3 regions of the Pedobacter sp. AW31-3R genome follow, and region 2 is predicted to be linked to each of the others. Evidence: riboswitches for the same ligand, from Rfam matches in the RefSeq annotation. Region 2 holds a riboswitch; each other region holds the start of a gene.

Region 1 (7,700 bases), 120 kb from region 2:
CGACATCTATGAATTGCTGGAGCCGTTGAAACAGGTGAAGTTCCTGGTCCATGACATCTATTTGGAAGAGGAAGAAGATTAAACACCATCAGATCATTGTCATCAAAACAGGGGAGACTGCTGGAATGGAGTGGTTGAAAATTTGATGAATAAAAAAGCCCCCAAATCGTATCTAACTTTTGGGGGCAATTCATTTCAAGGGCTTTTTACCAATATAAACCCTTATTTACCTAGGTTTTTCCGCGCTACAGGAGGATTTTTATTTCGTATTATTCTCCTTTTTCTTCCGTTCCTTTTCTTCCTGTTTTTGCTTCCTCCGCAGTTCGCGTTCTTCCTTTCTGGTCAAAGGAGCAGGGGCCAGTTGCTTAGGTGTCTCGGCTGGTTTTTTCTCCTCGGCTTTTTTCACTTCTTCCTGAATCACTGGTTGTGGCGAAACATCCGTGCTATCTATGGCAAGGGAATCGGTTGCCAGGCTGTCCGTTTCAGTAGTATCTGCTACATATACCGGGGTAGGGCAGTTGATACTCCTGGTAATAGGTACTGTTGCCTTTGGAAAAGGCCCGTAAGTATAACCTGTACTTTCATCATGGTAAACCTTCTCCATAAATTTAGCAAAGATGGGAAGGGCAGTACGTGATCCTTCGCCGGTTTCTCCATTGTTAAAGTGTGCAGAACGCTCATCGCAGCCCACCCAGACCCCTGTAACCAGATCTTTGGTGATACCCATGTACCAGGCATCCACATAATCTGATGAGGTGCCTGTCTTTCCACCAATCTGATTGTTCTTCTTCCATAAGTCCCATTCCCATAAGGCCCTTGATGTTCCTCCAGGTTCTTCCATTCCTCCCCTAAACATGTATAACATTAACCAGGCGATCTCTTCAGAAAGTACCCTTTTTGTCTTGGCTACAAAATCTTCAATTACGTTGTCATCCTGGTCCGTGACTTTCTCCACGAGGATCGGATCTGTTCTTACCCCCTGATTAAGGAAAGTGCCATAGGCCCTCACCATTTCAAAAACAGACACATCATTTGGACCCAGGCTCACTGAAGGCACCGACTGCAAATGGCTATCAATACCACATTCATGTGCCCATTTCACTACATTATCCCATCCTACCTTTTCTGTCACTTGTGCAGTGACCGTATTAACCGATTTTCCCATAGCAGCACGAAGCGACATTTCCCTGTAAGTGGTGTTCCAATCTGCATTTCTTGGCTCCCAGTATTCTGTCTTCCCGTTTTCCTCATACTTGATGCGTACAGGTTTATCGGTAAAGGTATCACAAGGGCTCATCCCACTTTCGAATGCCGCGAGATAAGCGAAAGGCTTAAAAGTGGAACCTGCCTGGCGTTTAGCCTGGTTAACGTGGTCATATTTGAAGAATTTATGATCAATACCGCCCACCCAGACTTTAATTTTTCCATTAAAGGGATCCAGGGTCATCATACCCGTATTCATGATCTTACCATAATAACGGATAGAGTCCATCGTTGAAAACAAGGTATCCCGGTCACCTTTCCACGAAAAAATCTTCATCTTTTTCTTCTTATTGAAATATGCCGTAACGGAATCCGGATCATTGGGGTATTTTTTCTTCAGCATTGCATATACCGGCAGGTTGCGCATGGCACGATCCGGGTAATCTACTTTCTTGCGTTCTGAGTCCTGCCATGGGTCTTCATTGCCCCAGACATTATAGAAACGCTTCTGGATAATCTTCATTTGTTCCGCTACTGCCTCTTCAGCATATTTCTGCAGTTTTGAATCAATCGTAGTGTAAATCTTCAAACCATCTGTATAGAGGTCGTATCCATTTTTCTCACACCATTTTTCCAGGTATCTGGAAACGGCGGCCCTTAAATAGGAATCGCCATCGCTGCCTTCATCCACCCTTCCTTCCCTGAGGTTCAGTGGGGTGTTTTTATACGTAATCATCTCTGCTGAGCTGATATACCCATATTTACTCATTTGGGACAAGGCAACATTACGTCGTTCCAATGCTCTTTCCGGATTGCGGATAGGATTGTAGGTTGTCGTTCCTTTCAGCATACCGACCAGCAAGGCTGATTCAGGAACAGAAAGTGAATCGGTCTCTCTGTCAAAATATATCCTTGCCGCTGTTTTTATACCGTAAGTATTATTCCCGAAGGAAACGGTATTCAGGTACATGGTGATAATCTCATTTTTTGAATAGTTGGACTCCAGTTTTACTGCGGTCATCCATTCCTTAAGTTTTGAAACGATGGTACGGGCTACAGGTACATATTTGATCAGTCCCTGAGACTTATTGTACCTTGTTCTGTACAGATTTTTTGCCAGCTGCTGGGTAATTGTACTTCCCCCACGTTTATCTCCCGTGGCGGTAGATATACCACTGGACAGCAAGGAACGGAAATCAATTCCCATATGACTGTAAAAACGGGCATCCTCGGTGGCCACCAGGGCATTGATGACACTTGGTGAAATCTGTTTAAAATCCACTGGCGTGCGGTTCTCTTTATAATATCTGCCGATCAGTTTTCCATCGGAAGTATACAACTCGGATCCTACTCTTAGCGTGGGCATATGAATGTCACGGTTGGAAGGAGAATATCCAAACAGCCATAAGAAGTTTACTTGAAGTGCGCAGAAGAAAATGATAATACAAAAAATAAATACGCAGAGATAACGGAGGTATTTATTATGAATTTCTCTAAACATGTGTTGATATCAGGTAAGGTAAAACAGTTTGTACAAAAATCGTGTTAAAAAATAGACTGCAAATTAACGCAAATTAATCACTAAAGTTTCAGCGGCAGAAAAAATACCTTATCCTATATGAAAAAAGAAACAACGCAATACAGGGCAACACCAGGTGGAAAAGTAAAGCTTAAAGATTTTAGTACGGGATACCATGGTGATTTAAAGAAAGAAGAGGGGAAGCTCGCTCTTCAGGAAATCAAGCAGAAACTAAGCAGTTACCAGGAGACCTTATATGCTGAAAATGCACATTCACTGCTGATTTTATTCCAGGCAATGGATGCCGGAGGAAAGGACAGTGCCATTTCGCATGTGATGTCTGGGTTAAATCCCCAGGGTTGCCAGGTATTTAGTTTCAAAACACCAACCTCAAATGAGTATGCACATGATTTTCTATGGAGGCATTATCTGGCATTGCCCCAGAGAGGCAGGATAGGGATCCACAACCGGTCGCATTACGAGAATGTGCTTGTTTGTAAAGTACATCCTGAATATGTGCTGAATGAAAGGATTCCAGGATATAATAAAGTGAAGGATATTGGACCGTCCTTCTGGGACAGCAGGTATGAAAGCATCCGTAATTTCGAGAAACACTTGACAGATAACGGAACCATTATCCTTAAATTCTTCCTGTATGTTTCTGAAGATAAACAGAAAGCCAGGTTTCTGGACAGGATCAATGACCCTGCTAAAAACTGGAAGTTTTCTGCGGCAGATCTTACCGAGAGGGAGTTGTTTCCACAATACATGACCGCTTACGAAGAGGCGATCAATGAAACCTCAACTGAGAAAGCACCCTGGTACATCATTCCGGCCGATAAAAAATGGTATGCCCGGCTGGTCATTAGTCAGGTTATTGAGCAGGCATTTGCCGGTCTTCAACTCCAATACCCTGTTTTGCCAAAGGAGGAGGCTGAAATGCTGGATAAGTATAAAGTTAAATTGATGAAGGAAGTTTAACTGCGGTTTCATCTCAGGTTACAAGCGATTTTTCCTTTTATTTGAATGGTGATTGAACGATTAACCCACGTGCTGAATAGCTTTGTGGTGCAATATCCATAGTTAAACAATTCAGGAATATCATATAACGCATAGAAAATATTGTGATCAGGATAAAATTGATAACTTTGCATTGCTTTTGGTTCCTGATGGACCTAATTTCTATCAGGATTAAAAGGGAATACGGTGAAAATCCGTAACTGTCCCGCAGCTGTAAGCTCCATAACGGAATTCAAGTCAAGCCAATTTTTGAGAAAAAGTGAAGGCAGGATCTCCGGGAGTAAGTCAGAAGACCTGCCTCTAGCCTAATATTTCATAGCTTTCGGGGATTGAAGCTAGGAGTGAGTGCTATTTATTGACGTAATCATTTCCTTGATCTGCTGTTTGCTGTGGGTAACCCTCACAACAAAGATGATAAGACGCAAATTTGCCTTTAATGGCATTTTCAATTATTATATATTTCCAGCTGCAGTGTGGCTTGGGGTCGCCATGCCCTTTTCTATATCTGCTCAGACAGACTCGCTGACGAAGGCACAGGAGTTGAAAGAGGTGGAAATCAGGATTATCAAACTGAGCCGGCGTCAGCTTTCGGCTACTCCTTTACAAATCCTGTCGGGTAAAGAACTGGAGAGGGTAAACAGTCTCTCTGTGGCCGATGCGATACGCTTTTTCTCCGGCGTACAGTTAAAAGATTATGGAGGGATTGGCGGACTGAAAACGATCAATGTAAGAAGTATGGGAACCAACCATACAGCTGTATTTTATGATGGGGTACAGCTGGGAAATGCGCAAAATGGACAGGTAGATCTTGGTAAATTTTCCTTGGATAATATTGAAGAAATAGAATTGTATAACGGACAAAAAAGTCAAATCTTTCAGTCTGCAAAAGGTTTTGCTTCAGGAAGTTCCTTGTATCTGAATGCAAAACAGCCTTCTTTTGAAAAAGGCGAGCATAACCATATCAGGGTTGCTTTTAAAACGGGTTCTTTCGGACTCCTTAATCCTTCGGTACTCTGGCAGCGGAAAATTAATAACCGGCTGAATGCCTCTTTTAGTACGGAATATAAAAATTCCCATGGCCGTTACAAATTCAGGGATACCAATGGTATTTATGATACTACAGTGGTAAGAACCAATGCCGATATCGAAAGCATCAGGTTGGAAGGGGCATTGCATGGAGTATTTGCAGATAGTAGTGTCTGGACAGCAAAAGTATACTATTATAACGATGAACAGGGACTCCCTGGTGCCATTGTATCTAACAGGTATAGCTTTAGCCAGCGATTGTGGAATAGGAACTTATTTCTTCAGTCGACTTATAAGAAGGAAAAAGGAAGGTACAACATCATGGCCGCGGTTAAATATGCCGATGATTATTCCGAATACCTGGATCCCGATTTTATTAAAACCACAGGGGCATTGCGTAATGTATTTAAGCAAAGGGAATTATATGTTACGCTAAGCAATAAGTATACAATCAATGGCTTTTGGGATATGGTTTTCTCGACAGATTATCAGCGCAATACTTTAGATGCCAACCTGGATAGATTTTCTTATCCCACGAGAAATACTTTTTTTGGAGTACTGGCCACACAGTTTCATTTTGAACGTCTGGATATCCAGGCGAACCTGTTGGGAACCTATGTAAATGATCAGGTCAAACAAAACTATGCTGCCAGGAATAAAAGGGAATTAACCCCCACTATAATGGTTTCCTGGCAGCCTTTCGCCTTAAAGGAGCTGAGACTGCGCGCTTTTTATAAAGATATTTTCAGAATGCCGACCTTTAATGATCTGTATTATACCGGGATAGGAAATACGATTCTGAGACCAGAATACACGAATCAGTACGATTTTGGTATAACTTATATCAAAGTATTCGAAGAGCAGCTGCTTAGACAGATCTCGGTACAGGCTGATGGTTATTTCAATAAGGTTAAAGATAAGATTGTGGCTGTACCTGGTGCCAATCTTTTCAGGTGGAGTATGCAAAATATAGGTCTGGTAGAAATTAAGGGACTCGATATCAATGTGCAAACCGTATGGCAACTGTCTGATGCAGTTGGATTAACTACAGGAATCAATTATACGTATCAGCAGGCGTTGAATGTAACGAATGAGAATTTGAACTATAGAAATCAGATCCCTTATATCCCTGTACATAGCGGCTCTTTCATGACGGGGGCAAGCTGGAGAGATTTTACAATGAATTATAGTTTTATTTATGCCGGCGAGCGCTACGATCAAAGTGCTAATAACGTTTATAACCACCTCCAGCCATGGTATACCCATGATATTGCATTGCATTACACCCAGAAAATTAACAGGAACAGCTTCCGGCTTTCGGCAGAAATCAATAACCTCTTTAATCAGTACAACGACATCATCAGGAATTTCCCGATGCCAGAGCGTTCTTATCGTTTCACGCTATCTTATACACTTTAAAAAATGAAAACAAACAATTTTAACCGTTTATTGCTGGCTCTTTTAGTGTCAGCCTCCATTGTATCCTGCCGAAAGGATGAAGCTCCTGTACCAGAGCAAAAGCAGGAACTTACCGCAGACCCGTCAAGCGTGATTAAAGGACTTTTTGTCGCCAATGAGGGCAATATGAATTCAAATAAGGCTTCAGTAGATTACCTGGACTTCCGCGCAGGGGTATACCGTAAAAATATTTATAATACCGCAAATCCGGAAGTGGTCAATGGTCTTGGGGATGTCGCCAATGATGTCGCCGTGTATGGCTCTAAGCTATACGTTGTAGTAAATGCTTCCAACAAGGTTGAAGTCATGGATGTTAAAACCGGTAAACGTATTTCACAGATCAATATCACAAACTGTCGTTATATTACTTTCCATAATGGAAAAGGATATGTAAGTGCTTACCTTGGAGGGGTTGGTGAATCTGTGGCTAACGGTATTGTCGCAGAAATTGATACGGCTGGCCTTAATGAAATACAAAGAATAAATGTAGGGCGACAGCCAGAACAGATGGCTGTAGTAGGGGATAAGCTGTACGTCGCAAATTCAGGTGGATACAGCAGCCCCGATTACGAGAGAACGGTGTCTGTAATCAATTTAAACAGCTTCACTTTCCTGAAAAATATCGACGTAGATATTAATCTTCATCTCATGAAACTGGATAAATATGGTGATCTGTATGTTACTGCAAGAGGTAACTATGCAGATATTACTCCTAAGCTTTATGTGATCAACACACAAACAGATGTGGTTAAAAAATCATTTGACCTGGTTGTAAGTGATTTTGTAATTGATGATGATTATGCCTATTTCTATGGTTCTTCTTATAACTATACTACGGGCAAATCTGATTTGACTTTTGGGGTTCTGAACATAAAGGATGAGGTGTTAACCGATCGTAAGTATATAACAGACGGCACGGAGAGTTCAATCATGGCTCCATATGGGATCACAATTAACCCATATACCAAAGATGTATTCCTTGCTGATGCGACCGATTATTCCTCGCCGGGATGGTTATATTGCTTCAACTCCTCTGGAAAGATGAAATATAAATTAGAAACCGGGGATATCCCAGGTCATTTTGCTTTCTTTTATTAATCAGCACCTTCTATATTCAATTACACACAAACTTATATTTTAAATCACCGCATGTTAAGATTCGTACAAAAAAGCAAGTTACAATTGTTACCACAAATTAAATTAAGCGCTTCACTCCTCATTGCACTAAGTAGTGCTGTCCTGTTCACAGGGTGTAACAAAGACAACGGTATCCGTCCGGCAATCGGAAGCATTGGTGTTGCCCCTATTATCCCCGTAACGCCAACAAGCAGTAAGTTTATCAGCAAGGTATTCGACTATCAACCGGCTCCCGCACAGTTTATCAATGAAATAAATGTTGGAAGTCCTGAAGCTGCACAGGCGATTGTTGGCGGCATTAACAAGCTCGTATCTTTAGGAAGCTTCGGAGGTTTTA
Region 2 (7,700 bases):
CGCCCTCCTCTTCTTTGACCGTCAGGCTAACATCGGTTTCTCCAGTCAGGATTTCATACCCCATTCTAACCAGCGCCCTTTTGGTCCAAAACACCACTTTACCTTCCCCCTGAATACGGATCTGCTTTGTCCCTTTGTGGTGCAGGTTAAAAGTGCCGGTGCTGGTATCAAATAAGATCCCTTCCTTATCAAATGCCTGTTGAAAAGAACCGTTCAGGACCAGTTCTTCCGGCAGGCCTGTCGTTAAATCTCCATCACTCATCAGCCAGATTTCATCTGCAGCCTGCAGTGCAAGGTCCAGCTCATGGGTAGAAATCAGTATCGCTTTATTCATTTCCCTGGCCAGCTGGTGCAGCAGGCCCATCAGCTGTATCCTGCTGGGCAGATCAAGGTGGGCAGTAGGTTCATCAAGGATAACCAGTGGCGTATCCTGTGCCAGGGCCCGTGCCAGCATTACTTTCTGGCATTCCCCGTCACTCAGGCTATCCAGTTTACGTGGCAGAAAAGCAGCAGTATGCGTAGATTGTATGGCGAGATCTATGATCTCCTTATCCTTTTTACTGAGTGTTCCCAGCCATCCTGTATGCGGATAGCGGCCAAGAGCGATCAATGAATAGACATCCAGATTTCCTGAACGTACATTATCCGTTAAAACCAGGCTGATGATTTTTGCAATATGGGCAGGCTGAAGCTGATCCAGCCGCTGACCTTCCACCTCGATATATCCGTTCAATACAGGCTGTAAACCAGCAATAGAGCGCAGCAATGTCGATTTCCCGCAGCCATTGGGTCCCAATAGGCAAACCAGCTGTCCTGCATACATTTCCAGGTTCAGCGGCCCGGCCACTTTCTTATGTCCATCAGCTGTGCGTTTATAACCTATTTCCAGTTCCTTCACCTGCAATAAAGGCTGTAGCTTGCGATGTTGCGTTCCCATCTTCATCAGAATCCATTCAGTTTATTCCGGCCCACAATTATCCAGATCACAACCGGTGCACCTACCAGGGCAGTAATCACATTGATAGGCAATACGGTCTGGCTACCGGGAAGCTGTGCAATCAGGTCACAGACCAGCATCAGCAATGTTCCCACCAGGCAGCAGGCAGGAATCAGTACCTTATGATTTGACGTATTAAAAAGTGCCCTCGTTAAATGGGGTACAGCAATTCCGATAAAACCAATCGGTCCGCAGAAAGCGGTAATGCCACCTGCCAGTAAACTGGTACTGCCTATCATCAGTATCCTGGCCCTCTTCACCGTGAGTCCCATACTCCGTGCATAATTATCTCCCAGCAGCAGGGCATCCATCAGTTTTGAGGATAAAAAGGAAATCAAAATCCCTATCGTCACCACTATTGCAAGAATAAGCAACTGATCACCAGTCACTCCGCCAAGGGAACCAAAAGTCCAGATCAGGTAATCCTTGATCAGCTCCGGTGAACTGAAATACTGCCAGATACTGATGATCGAAAAAGTGATATTGGCGATCATCACCCCTACAATAAGCACAATCACATTATTCCTCAACGAAGAAGATATCGTCACGATCAGGACCATGATCAATGCTGCTCCCAGTGAGGAGGCCAGAATAATCAGCCAGCTGCCGGAAATCCCCAGTTCCTGTATGGTATATAAACTCGTGATCGTACCTGCTGAAAGCATAACGAGGGCAACACCCAGGCTGGCTCCGGCGGTAATTCCCAGGACTGAAGGCCCAGCCAGTGGATTTCTGAAAAGTGTCTGCATTTGAAGGCCGCTCACAGACAGTCCGCAGCCCACAATGACAGCCGTAATGGCTTTGGGCAGGCGGATTTTCCCAATGATATACAACCAGGTATCATCTGCCGTATCGGGAGAAAAGAGGGTTCTCACCACTTCTTTCACAGGGATATGTACAGAACCCAGGGCTACATCCAGCAAAAATGCGAAGACAATAAGCACAAGCAGTACCGGAATTTTAAGTTTATTCAATTTCTGCAGATTAAAAAAATCAATTCAATTGTTTATAGTAAACCAGCTGATGACCGGGCAATAATTCAGGATGAAGGACTTTAATCAAATCGGCCAGGACCAGCTGTGGATTTACCGCACCCGACTCCCAATAGTCATTCGACCCCAGGTCATTTACCTTCTTGTTGTTATTGAATAAATTCCCATTTTTAAAAGGCTTAAAATCAGCATAACGCACATCGGTTGCCCTGATATCCTTTTTGGAATCCACATAACCAATATTCACCCAGAAATCTGCTTTCAGGGCTTCAGGCGCGACTGTCTCGAAATTCAGGGCAAGGCTGCCCTCACCATGTACGTCCGACCATTTGTAAGTCGTTCCGGCATCCTTAAAAAAGGAAACCATATAACTGTCCCCATCGGGCACATGCCAGATCCCCTTATAGGGCATACCTGATATGACCGAAGGTTTCACTTTTGCATTCCTTCCAATTTCCGCCAGGCGCTGGTACTCTTTTTCTACCGCATTAAACTTCTCGGTAACCTGCTTCTCTCTGTTCACCAGGGCAGCCATCAGTTTCACCCATTCCGCACGGGCCAGGGGGCTGGTCTCCAGCCATTCCGAATTGAGCATGACGGGCACGCCTGCACCAGACAAGGTCTCATATTTGCTGTATTTGGCATCGGGACTTCCCATCACCATCACCAGACCGGGTTTCATGGAAATCAGTACCTCATCATTCATTGTTCCGTCAAGGCCAACCTCCTTTACTTTGCCGGCCTTTATATTCTTCCTGACTGTTGGTGAAGAAACATATTGCAAACTGCCCAATCCGGTAATCCTGTCGGCAACACCCGCAAAATCGGCCAGGGCAACGTGCATAGACGACATGGCGACCATACTTTGGAGCGGAATATAAATCAGTTGCCCCTTTTTAAATCCTTCGGGGGCTTTCGCTCCTTTTTCCAGCAATACATACTGAACAGTATCTTTTTTTTTCCCGGCGAAGCTATAGATACTGACCAGCTTATATCCTTCATAATAGTCTATATTAAAGCCTTTGGCATACCTGATATCGGCACTACCGGTTTTAACGGGAATATCCTTTTTTACGGATCCGGCCTGTCTGCAGGAGGCAGCAAGCATTGTAAACATCAGAAAACAGGAAAACAGCCCTGTTAGCGAAGAGAGATTTTTTATTTTCATGTCAACTGTTAGCCTTTCTTCCGAAAGCGTGAGTAATAATTAATAAAGGCAGGTCTTCTGACTTCCTCCAACTGCAGCCTTCCCCTCCATTATGGAAAGTGGCATCCTTGCAATCTTGATCATGAGGTTTACAGCAGCGGAGACTGTTCCGGATTTACACCGGCATTCCCTATTAAAGTATTTCCCTGGAAATACGACCTTAATTCCTGCAAACCTAACAGAAAAAAACCAGGAATAATTGATATGCGGCATATTTTATTGACAATGTTGCTGAATTTTAAGAACAATGTGCGAGAATAAATGCAGCACGCTCCTCCACACTGCTTTCAGGCAGTTCAATGAGCTCAAATCCATATTCCGTATACACCAGCCGAAGGGCATCATGAATTGCCCTAGCTTCTTCAAAAGACTGCCAGCGCTCCGGGTCATTGATATAGATGTCTTCCCAGGGAGGGAGCATAAAAACACGGTTATGGTAAGGGGCATTTTCCAGTGCCCGGGTAAATTCATTCTGTACCGGCAATCCGGCAATGTTCAAATAAGCAATAATATCAGGGATCCCCCGGTCAAAAAAAGAAGGGGACGACGATAATATGGTGACTTCAATCAGGGCCTTCCAGGATACCACCATCTCTTCAAGAACCTTCGCGGAAAAACAACGGATATCTTTCCAGGGCAAACAATCTGAACCACGTTCCACCTCTTCCATAATTAAACGGCGGGAGACTTCTGCGGAACAGTGATACCCCATGGCAATCAGGTAATTGATCAGTGTTGTCTTTCCGGAACCTGGTCCTCCGGTTATAATGTAATGGGCAGACAAAGCTTTCATCTATTCAGTACTATCATTGTCATCAGGAGCAGCATCAGCAGGCAGCTAAGGTGGTTAATCCATTTCACCCTGTTCAACTCTGCATGGCTGATCTCCCTGTTATTTATACCAATATAAGGCTTCTCCACCAAAATGCCATGGTACAGGTTCGGACCGCCGAACTGAACATCACAGATACCCGCCAGTGCGGCCTCAGGATATCCCGAATTCGGACTTTTATGGGAACGCCCGTACCTAAAGACGAACTGCAGTCCCCTCCAGCTGCCGGTTACGGTGACCATCAGTAATGCCGTTAAGCGGGAGGGAATAAAATTAGCCACATCATCCAGCCGGGCACTGAACTTTCCGAACTGCTCATATCGCTCATTGCGGTAACCTACCATAGAGTCCAGTGTATTGATCATTTTATAAGCCATCATTCCCGGCACTCCGGCAATCAAATAATAAAACAAAGGCGCGATCACGCCATCGCTTAAATTCTCCGACATCGTTTCAAAAACGGCTTTCCTGATCTGCTGCTCCGAGAGTACAGCTGTATCACGCCCCACAATCCATGATAGGCGTTCCCTTCCCTCTTCAATCCCCTTCGCTAAAGCGTCGAACACTTTTCTTCCTTCCTGGATAAGGCTTTTATTTGCCAGTCCGTAAAAGACAAAAACAGCAGAAAAGACAAGATATAAAGTCCTGTCATATCGCAGGAGTAAACCTGATATCCCCCCGAAAAAGCAATAGGTGGCCAATGTTAACACTATGGCCATCAGCATCCCTTTAAGGAACCTGACCCCGCCTTTATTCAGCCATTTTTCCCCAAGCTGAATGGTATTGCCAAAAAACCTTACCGGATGGGGCAAACGATAAGGATCTCCCAGGAGAAGATCCAGCAGATAACCTATCCACAACGGAATCACCAGCAGGAGAGAAAGGGTCAGTCCCATGACGATAAAGCTTCCAGGAGTAAATTATTTTTTTCGCTGTTTAAGGTAGCTATTCTTACGGCCCGGTCATTCAGTCCCCTGAAATTATCCGCATTACGGATCAGGATATCAAATTCTCTCAGCAAAAATGCCTTTAAAGCAGCCGCATTGTGTACCCTAGTTTCAGCGATAAAAAAGTGGGTATGGCTGTACTGTACTTTTAAAGAAGTTGTGGAAAGTCCCCTGACCAAATCCTTCTTATCATTCAACAACTGCTGCAGGGGAAGATTAAAATCCTGCATATGGTCAAAGATATAGTGCCCGGCTTCCAGTGCCATTACATTTACCGTCCAGGGCAATTTCAATCCCTGTAACCTGGCAATCAACGGAACAGATGCAGCGATATACCCCAACCTTAATCCGGGGATGGCATAAGCTTTGGTCATGGACCGCATGACAATTAAATTATCATATATGGTGATCAGCCGGACCACAGAAGGAATGGCGAAAGTAAATTCAATAAAAGCCTCATCAATCACAAATATAACCATGGGGTAGCGCAACAGCATTTTTTCAACCTGCTCAAAAACGGCCCCTGTAGGATTATTCGGATTACAGATAAAAACCACATCGGTATCCAGCTTCGCTCCTACACTGAACTGGTCCCAGGGCAGAAAGCTGATCTCGTGGTCGTGTAACCTGCAGGCATCTTCATATTCTGCGAATGCAGGAACCACAATTGTTGTCCGCTTGAATTTAAAGGCCTGCGCAATCAGGTAAATACTTTCCGTACTTCCATTGGCAACCAGGATGTTCCCCTCTTCAAAACCATGATGTGCTGCAATCTTATGGCGCAGGCTTTCACCGATCACCTCAGGGTATTTACACACTCTATTCCAGCGGTCAAAAAGGTAGTCCTTCAGTCCAGCGGGTGCACCGCCGTACCATACATTGGTACTGAAATCTGCGGTAATTTCTTTAGGATGGGTATAGCCATCATCTCCGTGTCCCGACAACATGCCTTAATATTTTAATTGCTGATACACCTGTTCCACATCAATATTTTCACGTATCAATGCTGCCAGCAGATCATATTGTTTCTCTTTAAACTGCTGATGATCCACTGCAGCCACGCTGACTGTGGTATAGGATTTCAGCAGGTCATCAATGACGCAGGCATTATCCAATATTCCATGCAGATAAGAACCCCAGCAGGTTTCCGTCAGCAAATAACCATCTGTATTTCCTTCCATGCCGATAAAATGGTTGAGCGGCTGTGGATGGCGTAAAACTGTGGTCTCTCCCATGTGGATCTCATACCCCTGGCAGGTTTCCTCAAAATGACGATAGCGGAACTTACGCTGACGCGTGGTCTTCTCCGACTGTAAAGTAGTCTCTACAGGCAGCAGGCCAAGTCCGGCAATTTCAGTGATGGCAGACTCTGCATGGAAGGGATCTTTTATAGATTCCCCCATCATCTGATAACCTCCACAAATTCCAATCACTGTTTTTCCGCTTTTAAATACCTCAACAATCCGCTCCGCCAGTCCATTATTTTTTAATTCTATTAAATCTGCTATGGTATTTTTACTTCCCGGCAGGATCACAATATCTGCCTGTAAAAGGACATCGCTGCTGTCCGTATAATACAAATTCACCCGGCTATCTTTTTCCAGCCGGTCGAAATCGGTAAAATTAGACATCCTTCCCACACGCACCACAGCTACATTTACCTTACCTGCTACAGGTTGGTTTCTTTTCTGCCGGAGGGCGACAGCATCTTCTTCCTCTATATGGATATCGCGGTAATAAGGAAGCACCCCAATAACGGGGACGCCGCATAAATCGCTGATGATCTTTCTGCCATCGTCAAATAACCTGATGTCTCCCCTGAATTTATTGATGATGATGCCCTTGATGCAGGCTCTTTCTTCTGGTTTCAGCAATTCCATTGTCCCGTAAAGACTGGCAAACACCCCACCCCTGTCGATATCGGCAATCAGGTACGTGGCTGCACCTGCGGCAATGGCCATTCTCATATTCGTAATATCCCTGTCGCGCAGGTTCAGTTCTGAAATACTGCCGGCACCTTCCATCACTACCGGGGAATATCTTGCTGCCAGGCGCTGGAAAGCCAGATGAACCTCCTCAAACAAGGCCGCCCTGTTACCTGACATAAAATATTCGGCGGCGGACTGGTTACCTACAGGCTTCCCGTTTAAGATCACCTGTGAGGATTGATCCGTGGTCGGTTTCAACAATACCGGATTCATATCGGTATGGCAGGGAATGCCTGCAGCTTCTGCCTGTACGGCCTGTGCGCGGCCAATCTCCAGTCCTTCAGGCGTAGCATAGCTATTCAGCGACATATTCTGTGCCTTAAAAGGTGCAGGGGCATAACCATCCTGCAGGAAAATCCGGCAAAATCCGGCAGTAATCACACTCTTTCCAACATCTGAAGAAGTACCGACAAACATCACCGGCTTCAATTTTTCTTTCACATCCATCCTTTGCAATCTTACACTTTTATCTTAAAGCATACAAGGCGGAGGAATTAAAATTTAAAAGATTATTCCCTGTATACAGGTACATACTGATAAACAATATCATAGGGCGTATCTTTTAAGTTTGCAGCCATTTTTCCTATAGGCAGGTCTTCCTTTTCCGGGGTAGGCTCACACAATGAATACTTCTTGCCCTTATACACGATGGGATCACCTACCGGTTTACTGAATTCCACCGCCATGGTAATGTGTGTCGGATACAGCAATGCAATCATAGGCAGGTTATACATCTC
Region 3 (7,700 bases), 1.7 Mb from region 2:
TACCGGACCGGTCAACATTCCTTTCATCTGTTTTTCTGTTTGTGCGGCGGCAAACTTGCTCCAGCGTACCGTCATATCTTTTGGGCGACTCACATCACCATAAATCACCGGTGGTTTCACACAGCGGCTTCCGTAACTTTGTACCCAGCCATTTTTGGTAAACAGGAACCCATCCAGTTGCTCACCGAAATATTCTACCATGTCATTGCGTTCAAATTCACCATGCACAAGTACATCAAGACCGATTTCTTCCTGCCAGCGGATGGCTTCAATGGTTGCCTGTTCTATGGCCTGCTCATATGCTTCAAGGCTAAGGTCGCCTTTTTTGTACTTTGCACGCAGCTGACGAATGTCATCTGTCTGTGGGAATGAACCTATCGTTGTGGTAGGGAAGGCAGGGAATTTAAAGCGTTCCCGGTGTAATTGCTGGCGTACAGGGAAAGCACTGCTACGGGTAGCATCAGCTTCGGTAATGGAGGCAATACGATCTTTCACTGCTTGTTTATGTACCTTTTCTGATGATCTTCTACTGGCTATAGCCGCTTTATTCAATTGCAGTAAATCCGCATTCCCTTCAGTGATTTGTTGGAGTGCTGCCACCTCATCCAGCTTTTGACGGGCATAAGCCATCCAGTTTCTGATCTCAGGATCAATCGTGCTTTCCAGTTCCAGGTCTATCGGACAATGTAATAGCGAGCAGGAGGGAGCAATAATTACCCTGTCTGTACCTAGTTTTTCTACCGCTTTATTGATCAGCTGCAATGATTTTTCGTAATCATTCTTCCATACATTACGTCCGTCAACTATACCCAGCGAAAGCTGAAGATGGTCTGGTATTAAGGCAAGAACTTCATCCAGTTGTTCCGGTGCGCGTACCAAATCTACATGAAGTGCCGCAACAGGCAGGTTCACTGCTAAAGCTGTATTATCCAGCAGGGATTCGAAATAGGTAGCGACTAAAAGTTTAACACCACTTACGCGGTTGGCAATGCTGCGGTATGCGAATTCGAATGCTTCTTTTTCCTTTTTAGAAAGATCAAGCGCAAGGCAAGGCTCATCCAGTTGTATCCATACCGCGCCCTGTAACCTGAGCCGGTTGATGATCTCCACATATACAGGGACCAATTGTTTGATCAGGTCAATGCGTTCAAATCCCTGTTCTTTTTCTTTACCCAGTAAGAGGTAACTTACCGGGCCAATTAATACAGGTTTCGCCTTTGTACCCAGTACCCGTTTGGCGGCATTGTATTCGCCGAATACTTTCTCAGAAAATATACTAAACTTTTGTTTTGCCGTAAATTCCGGTACCAGGTAATGGTAATTGGTATCCAGCCATTTCGTCATTTCCATGGCGGTGATGTCCAGGCCATCTTTCTGATAACCGCGTGCCATGGCAAAATAGAGGTCGGTTTCCTGGTTGGTTTTTACTTCCGTAAGGACCTGTGAATAGCGCTGCGGAATCACACCCAGCAATAAGCTCATGTCCAGCGTCTGGTCATAAAAACTAAAATCGTTGCAGGGAATAAGGTCAATTCCGGCATCCAGTTGTGTCTGCCAGTTTTCTTCTTTCAGCTTGCGGGCTACCTGGTTCAGTTCATTCAGGTCAATTTTGCCCGTCCAATACTGCTCACAGGCTTTTTTTAATTGTCTTTGGCTACCAATCCGCGGGTAGCCCAGGTTTTGTGTTTTCATGCTTTTCAACTTTTTAAATGGTTAATAATCATTGTAAAAATCTCCTGGTTGATTTCTGGATGTGCTGCGGAAGATTGCCGGGAAAGAAACATACGGATGTAACGAACAGCATTACAAACACCTGACAAAGGGTGTATGGCTGCAGCATACGTAGCATTTCATTCTGACAATAGGCTTCAATCGCGAAAGCATCGTCAATTCGAAATAGGCAGGTATCCTGACTTGTAACAGCTGCTATCTTCCTTCCCGCTTGCGCCTGGACGTACATGGATAGCTTTATTGATGTTACTTACAGTTGCGCGACAGTCCGTGATTTACACACGATTCCCCTTTTCATTTACAGCCAAGTAAAACCATTTCCGATTGTTGAAATATGTAAAGAAATTAATTATTACAAATCAGTTTTTAATTCCTTACAAAGGTATAAATGAAGATTTTAATTCGATACATATCTCTTTTAATAAGATAAAATAACTTTTATATTAGGAAATCGAAGCGAATTTTGCTGTTTATGTAGTATTTTTACATGTGTAAACAAAAAATATTCTATGAACGAGTTAGATGAGACGGATTTATTGCTGTTAAAAATCCTGGGTGACAATTCAAATCAGACGACGAAGGAGCTGGCCAGGCAGGTCAATCTTTCCCCTTCTCCGGTCTTTGAACGGGTAAAAAGACTGGAGAGCAATGGATACATCAAAAAGTATATTGCGGTATTGGATGCCGAGAAATTTAATCAGGGATTTATTGTTTTCTGCAATATCAAGCTTAAACAGCACGATAAGAAAATAGGGCATCATTTTGTAGCGGACATTATGAATATTGAAGAAGTTGTGGAATGTTATAACATTTCCGGCGATTATGATTTTATCCTTAAAGTTTATGCCAGGGATATGAAACATTATCAGGATTTTGTGTTTAATAAACTTGGCTCAGTAGAAAGTATAGGAAGTACGCACAGTACCTTTGTCATGGCTGAAATCAAAAATACACATAACATTAATTTTTAATATTTTCGAATGGAGCGTTGGCAAGATCAATCAGTTTTGGAATGTCCAGCAACCTTATTTTACTGCCTGTGCTGGTAATCAGCTGTGAAGCTTTAAACTGGCCTAAAATGCGGCTTACATTATCCCCGGCAATATCGATCAGATTAGCCAGATTGTGTCTGGAAATGCTGATCTCCATTACACGCTTATCAGTGTTGTCATAATTACATTTATAGCCAATAACGAGCAAAGCTCTGGCCAGATTTGCTTCGGAATGACCTGATTTCCCAAGGGAAGCATAATTGCCGATAATACTCAGTTCCTGGCCCGATAATCGATTATAGGCCTGTGCGAATGCTGCAGAGCTATTCTTCATGTGATAGAAGGCTTCCAGGGGAATAAAAGCAATTTTACTTTTCTCCATCGCTATTGCAGAATCCGGATAAGGGTCGCCAGTGGGGATGCTGTGGTAACCCAACAACTCACCGGCTGTAGCAATATAAAGGATCTGTTCTTTACCTCCTCCTGCATCTTTAGATTTCTTGACCATTCCGTTCAGCATCAGGTATAATCCATCCAGAGAATGGCCTTGCTGAAAGATTACTTCTCCCTTTTTATAATCCTTGATATGTTGCTCAATGACCAGAAAATTGTATTGATCCGGAGATAAGGTCTCCATCACATTCCTGGTGGCAAAACTCCATTTTTCATATGGAAATTTTTCAAATAGGATCATATAGGTTTAGTTTAGCGGTTAGAGATTTAAATTTAAGATTATTTACGGTGATTGCTATAGTTTGGATCAGTCAATTTTCTTAATTAATTCGGCGGATAAGATACGCTTACTGATACCCAAACTTAAATTTACATTGCCTGGATCTTTAAATGTTCATCTTTATCTGTTTTTCATCGGCTCTTATTGTTCTTTATTTGTATTCAAGAACTCGCAAGCTCGGTTTTCATTGCTGGTTGTAAGCGGTAAGCTTATGATGGTTTCATGATACAAATGGTATAGCCGCGATCCTTCCTAAATTGCTTTTTTTACCGTTGTGCATTTGTTATGCTTGCATGGGTATGTCCTATGGTAAATAATGAATTTAAAAGCCAGTCCACTTTTGAAAATGGTCCTCATCACGCTTGATGAGGAATTTAGCAAGGGGATCCTTATTTATTTGCGATCATTGCCCTTTTCAAGTAACCGTTTTCTAATCCGGCTAAGGGAAGGGTTTTTAATTCCCAGGAAAGAAGCGATATGATAAGACTGCACACGGTTCAGGATATTGGCATGCATTTCCACCAGATTCAAATACCTCGCTTCGTGACTGAGGAATAACAGATCTTCTGTGCGGCCCTGCGATTGGTTAAAGAAATGTTCTGCCAATAACCGCCCGAATTTTTGCCATTCTTTAGATTGATCGTATAATTGCTGGAGATCCTGATAAGGGATATACAGGATCTCGGCATCCTCAAGGGCTTCTATATAGTATTTGCAGGGAAACTGATAAATGAAACTACGGAAGGAGACGATAAACTGGTTCTCCGAAAAAAAGAAAATATTTTTCTCTTCATTCGTCGTTTCATCATAATAATATACCCTGAAAATGCCACGGATGACAATACCCAGATCTTTGCAAACTACGTTTTGCTTGTTATAAAAATCACCCTTAAGGATCTTTCGTTTCTTCCAGTAGGAAGAACCCATTGACAAATCCGTATCCCTAAACCCCGTTAAATTCTTTGCTGCCTCCTGCAGAAGTTGTAGTCTATCAGGCATATTCGTCTTATATATTTAAGGTTTAAAGGTAATTAAATTTGAACGTTTCTTATCGCTGGGTATTTAGATACAGAAAAAGCTTCAGGGTCATTCCAAAAAAAATGAGCTTATTTCGTTATATTTTAACTTAAGTGAAAAAGCGGCTTGTTTATACTGTGGATCTTTGAATCAGGAAATTTTAAAAAATCAAAATCATGACTTCAACTCTTCAAAAACACACAGAAACAGCTGGCCAGGTCGCTGAAACTGCCAAATCATTACGTAGACTTTATTTTTTGAGGGCTATATTTTCGATTACCTGGGTGATCCTTGTAGCTCTGTTCGCTAAAACGTCATCTGGTATCGCCTTTGCGTTGCTGATTATTTATCCTGCCTGGGATGTGGTAGGAACTCTGCTTGACCTCCGGGCAAACAAAGGGAGTTTATCAAAAATGCCGCAATATGTTAATGCTGCTATTAGCACAATCACCACTGTGGCGGTAGGTCTGGCCTTACAAAAAGGAGTTCCTGAGGCGCTGATTGTTTTCGGTTCCTGGGCGATCCTCACAGGGCTGATCCAACTGGTACTGGGCTTAGGCCGCAGAAAATTGTTGGGCGGCCAGTGGCCGATGATCATCAGCGGTGGGCAGTCAGTTCTCGGTGGAACTTCATTTATTCTGCTGGCCCATGATCCGACAATGGGCATCACCAGTTTGGCGGGTTATGCCGCTTTTGGTGCCTTTTATTACCTCCTGGCTGCATTCCGTTTGGGCAAAAAGGCAAATGAGATTGTTGCTGAATAACAAAGAAAGGCTAATGGTTAGCCGGCTTTTTAACAGTCTCTGGTTGAGTTTATTGTGGTTCAGCCAGAGACTGTTGGTCCTGGTCATATCATCTGCATCATTGTTCCATACCCCATCCAGACCATTATTGCCACGACACCTATACCAGCAATGGTTAGCCACAGGGGTTGTTTATAATCGGCAATGATCTTACTGCGGTAAGCAGCGACCAGCATCACACCCAGTGCGATAGGTAGAATCAGGCCATTAATTGCGCCGACAGCCAACAGGATCTTTACGGGTTTGCCAATCAGGATAAAGATGATACAGGAAATCAGGATAAATATGATAGTAATCGCCTTGTTGTATTGCAGGATTTTTGGGTGAAAGCTTTTGATGAACGAGATCGACGTATAGGCTGATCCTACAACGGACGATATTCCGGCTGCCCATATGACAACGCCAAATACTTTATAGCCAAACTGACCTGCGGCAAGTTGAAATACAGATGCTGCAGGGTTGTCCGGATTAAGCGTTACACCGGTACTCACCACGCCCAGGGCAGCAATGAACAATAACAACCGCATCAGGGAGGCCAGGCCAATGGCAGTAAGTGCGCCCTTGTTTACCGATCCAAGGTTTTCAATGCCTGTCTGCCTGGCATCAAGTAACCTGTGTGCACCAGAAAAGGTAATGTATCCCCCTACAGTTCCACCGACAATGGTCAATACCGCGCTGAAACTGAACTGGGTTGGGTTAACCGATCTGATGGCTGCTTCGGCAATTGGTGGATCGCTCACGTAGGCAATAAAAAGTGCCAGTCCGATTTTGAGCAGGCCCATTGTCTTGGCAAAGGCATCCATCGCTTTACCCGCTTCCCTGTAGATAAATATTCCGACAGCAATGACAGCACTGATCATTGCACCTTGTGAGATACTGATGCCAAAGAGTACATTGAGGCCTAGTCCGGCTCCGGCGATGTTTCCTATATTGAAGGCCAGTCCGCCCAGGAATACCAGGAAGGAGAGGAAATATCCCGTACCGGGGAATACCTTATTGGCAATGTCCTGTGCAGGTTTATCTGCCACTGCGATAATTCGCCATATATTGAGCTGTGCCACTGCATCCAGGACAATAGAAAGCAGGATCACGAAAGCGAAACTGGCACCCAGTTGCTCGGTAAAAACGGCTGTCTGCGTTAAAAAACCAGGGCCGATAGCTGAAGAGGCCATGAGGAATGCTGCGCCGATCAGGACGCTCCAGTTATGCTTTTTCTTCATGCCCTGCAGCCTTTAAAACTATTCCATCATTCTTTAATGTATCTGCTACCATTTTTGCAAATTCCAGTGCATGTCTTCCATCCCCATGCAGGCAGATGGTCTCTGCTACAAGTGGAATATTCTTTTCACTGACCGTTCTTACCCTACCTTGCTGGACCATCATCAGCAGTTGTTCCTTTACCGCAAACTCAGTGCTTAATACCGCATTCGGTTGATTTCTGGGAGTAAGGGATCCGTCATCCTGATAACTCCGGTCTGCAAATACTTCAGCAGCTGTTTTAATTCCTGCCTGCTGTGCAGCAATGATCATCTCGCTTCCTGACAAGGCATATAAGATCAGGCTGTCATCAAAATCTTTGATGGCCTGAACAATCGCCCCTGCGAGAAGGATATCTTTTGCCGCCATATTGTACAATGCTCCATGTGGTTTCACGTGATTCATCCGCCCGCCTGCAGCTCTGATAAAGCCCGCTAAGGCACCAATCTGATAGAGTGTCATCTGGTAAGCCTCTGATGGGGTGATTTTGATTTCTCTTCTGCCAAACCCTTGCAGGTCAGGAAGTCCAGGGTGCGCGCCGATAGCTATTCCTTTGCTGACCGCAAGCTCAACAGTACGCTGCATCACTCCGTAATCGCCGGCATGGAAACCACAGGCAATATTCGCAGAGGTAATATAATCCATCAATTTCCCATCATTCGGCATCTGGTAGTTGCCAAATGCTTCACCCATATCGCAGTTCAAATCTACTGTTTGCATCTTATTTTATATTTTAGTGTGTATAGCCCGGACAAGTCTTTTCAGTTCTTCCTCCTGTTCGGTGTATAAATCTTCCGCTTCCTTAAGGTCAATCAAGTGGAAACAGATCTGGTCATGCGGCTTAAGTTGAGCACACAAAGGGAGGTCGGCCATCGCAACATGGGCTATCCTTGGATAGCCGCCGGTGGTTTGGCAATCTGCCATGAGCAGAATCATTTCCCCATTTCCTGTTACCTGTATGGTTCCCGGGCACACTGCGGTACTCAGCAGTTCCTCTCTAACTTTTCTTTTCATTTGAGGCCCTTTGAGAGCCATGCCCATTCTGTTGCTCCGCAGGTCCATCCGGAATGGTTCGGCAAAGAGACTAACGATTGAGTTTGCCTCGAACCAGTTGATTTCCCTGCCTGGAAATACCCTTAGAGTATTTTTTTCTCCGGGTTTTAAAAA

The links. A riboswitch is a leader RNA that binds a small molecule or an ion and turns the genes downstream of it on or off. The one in region 2 is predicted to bind cobalamin.
Region 1: another riboswitch for cobalamin. It lies ahead of ACSBL2_RS18470 (TonB-dependent receptor); the one in region 2 lies ahead of ACSBL2_RS17895 (ABC transporter substrate-binding protein).
Region 3: another riboswitch for cobalamin. It lies ahead of metE (5-methyltetrahydropteroyltriglutamate--homocysteine S-methyltransferase); the one in region 2 lies ahead of ACSBL2_RS17895 (ABC transporter substrate-binding protein).

What each region holds. Positions count from the first base shown of each region.
Region 1 covers NZ_CP197475.1:4,488,298-4,495,997, reverse strand. The annotation lists gene ACSBL2_RS18485 (hypothetical protein) at 1-82, shown strand, start outside; gene ACSBL2_RS18480 (penicillin-binding protein 1A) at 260-2,704, opposite strand; gene ACSBL2_RS18475 (polyphosphate kinase 2 family protein) at 2,822-3,703, shown strand; cobalamin riboswitch at 3,866-4,058, shown strand; gene ACSBL2_RS18470 (TonB-dependent receptor) at 4,154-6,187, shown strand; gene ACSBL2_RS18465 (YncE family protein) at 6,191-7,324, shown strand; gene ACSBL2_RS18460 (PKD domain-containing protein) at 7,376-7,700, shown strand, end outside.
Region 2 covers NZ_CP197475.1:4,365,518-4,373,217, forward strand. The annotation lists gene ACSBL2_RS17885 (ABC transporter ATP-binding protein) at 1-943, opposite strand, end outside; gene ACSBL2_RS17890 (iron chelate uptake ABC transporter family permease subunit) at 943-1,971, opposite strand; gene ACSBL2_RS17895 (ABC transporter substrate-binding protein) at 1,991-3,157, opposite strand; cobalamin riboswitch at 3,188-3,374, opposite strand; gene ACSBL2_RS17900 (AAA family ATPase) at 3,435-3,989, opposite strand; gene cbiB (adenosylcobinamide-phosphate synthase CbiB) at 3,986-4,924, opposite strand; gene ACSBL2_RS17910 (pyridoxal phosphate-dependent aminotransferase) at 4,915-5,922, opposite strand; gene ACSBL2_RS17915 (cobyric acid synthase) at 5,926-7,410, opposite strand; gene ACSBL2_RS17920 (hypothetical protein) at 7,473-7,700, opposite strand, start outside.
Region 3 covers NZ_CP197475.1:2,713,759-2,721,458, forward strand. The annotation lists gene metE (5-methyltetrahydropteroyltriglutamate--homocysteine S-methyltransferase) at 1-1,692, opposite strand, end outside; cobalamin riboswitch at 1,883-2,065, opposite strand; gene ACSBL2_RS11120 (Lrp/AsnC family transcriptional regulator) at 2,241-2,702, shown strand; gene ACSBL2_RS11125 (Crp/Fnr family transcriptional regulator) at 2,692-3,417, opposite strand; gene ACSBL2_RS11130 (Crp/Fnr family transcriptional regulator) at 3,850-4,455, opposite strand; gene ACSBL2_RS11135 (hypothetical protein) at 4,650-5,237, shown strand; gene ACSBL2_RS11140 (NRAMP family divalent metal transporter) at 5,321-6,496, opposite strand; gene ACSBL2_RS11145 (5-oxoprolinase subunit PxpA) at 6,480-7,253, opposite strand; gene ACSBL2_RS11150 (biotin-dependent carboxyltransferase family protein) at 7,260-7,700, opposite strand, start outside.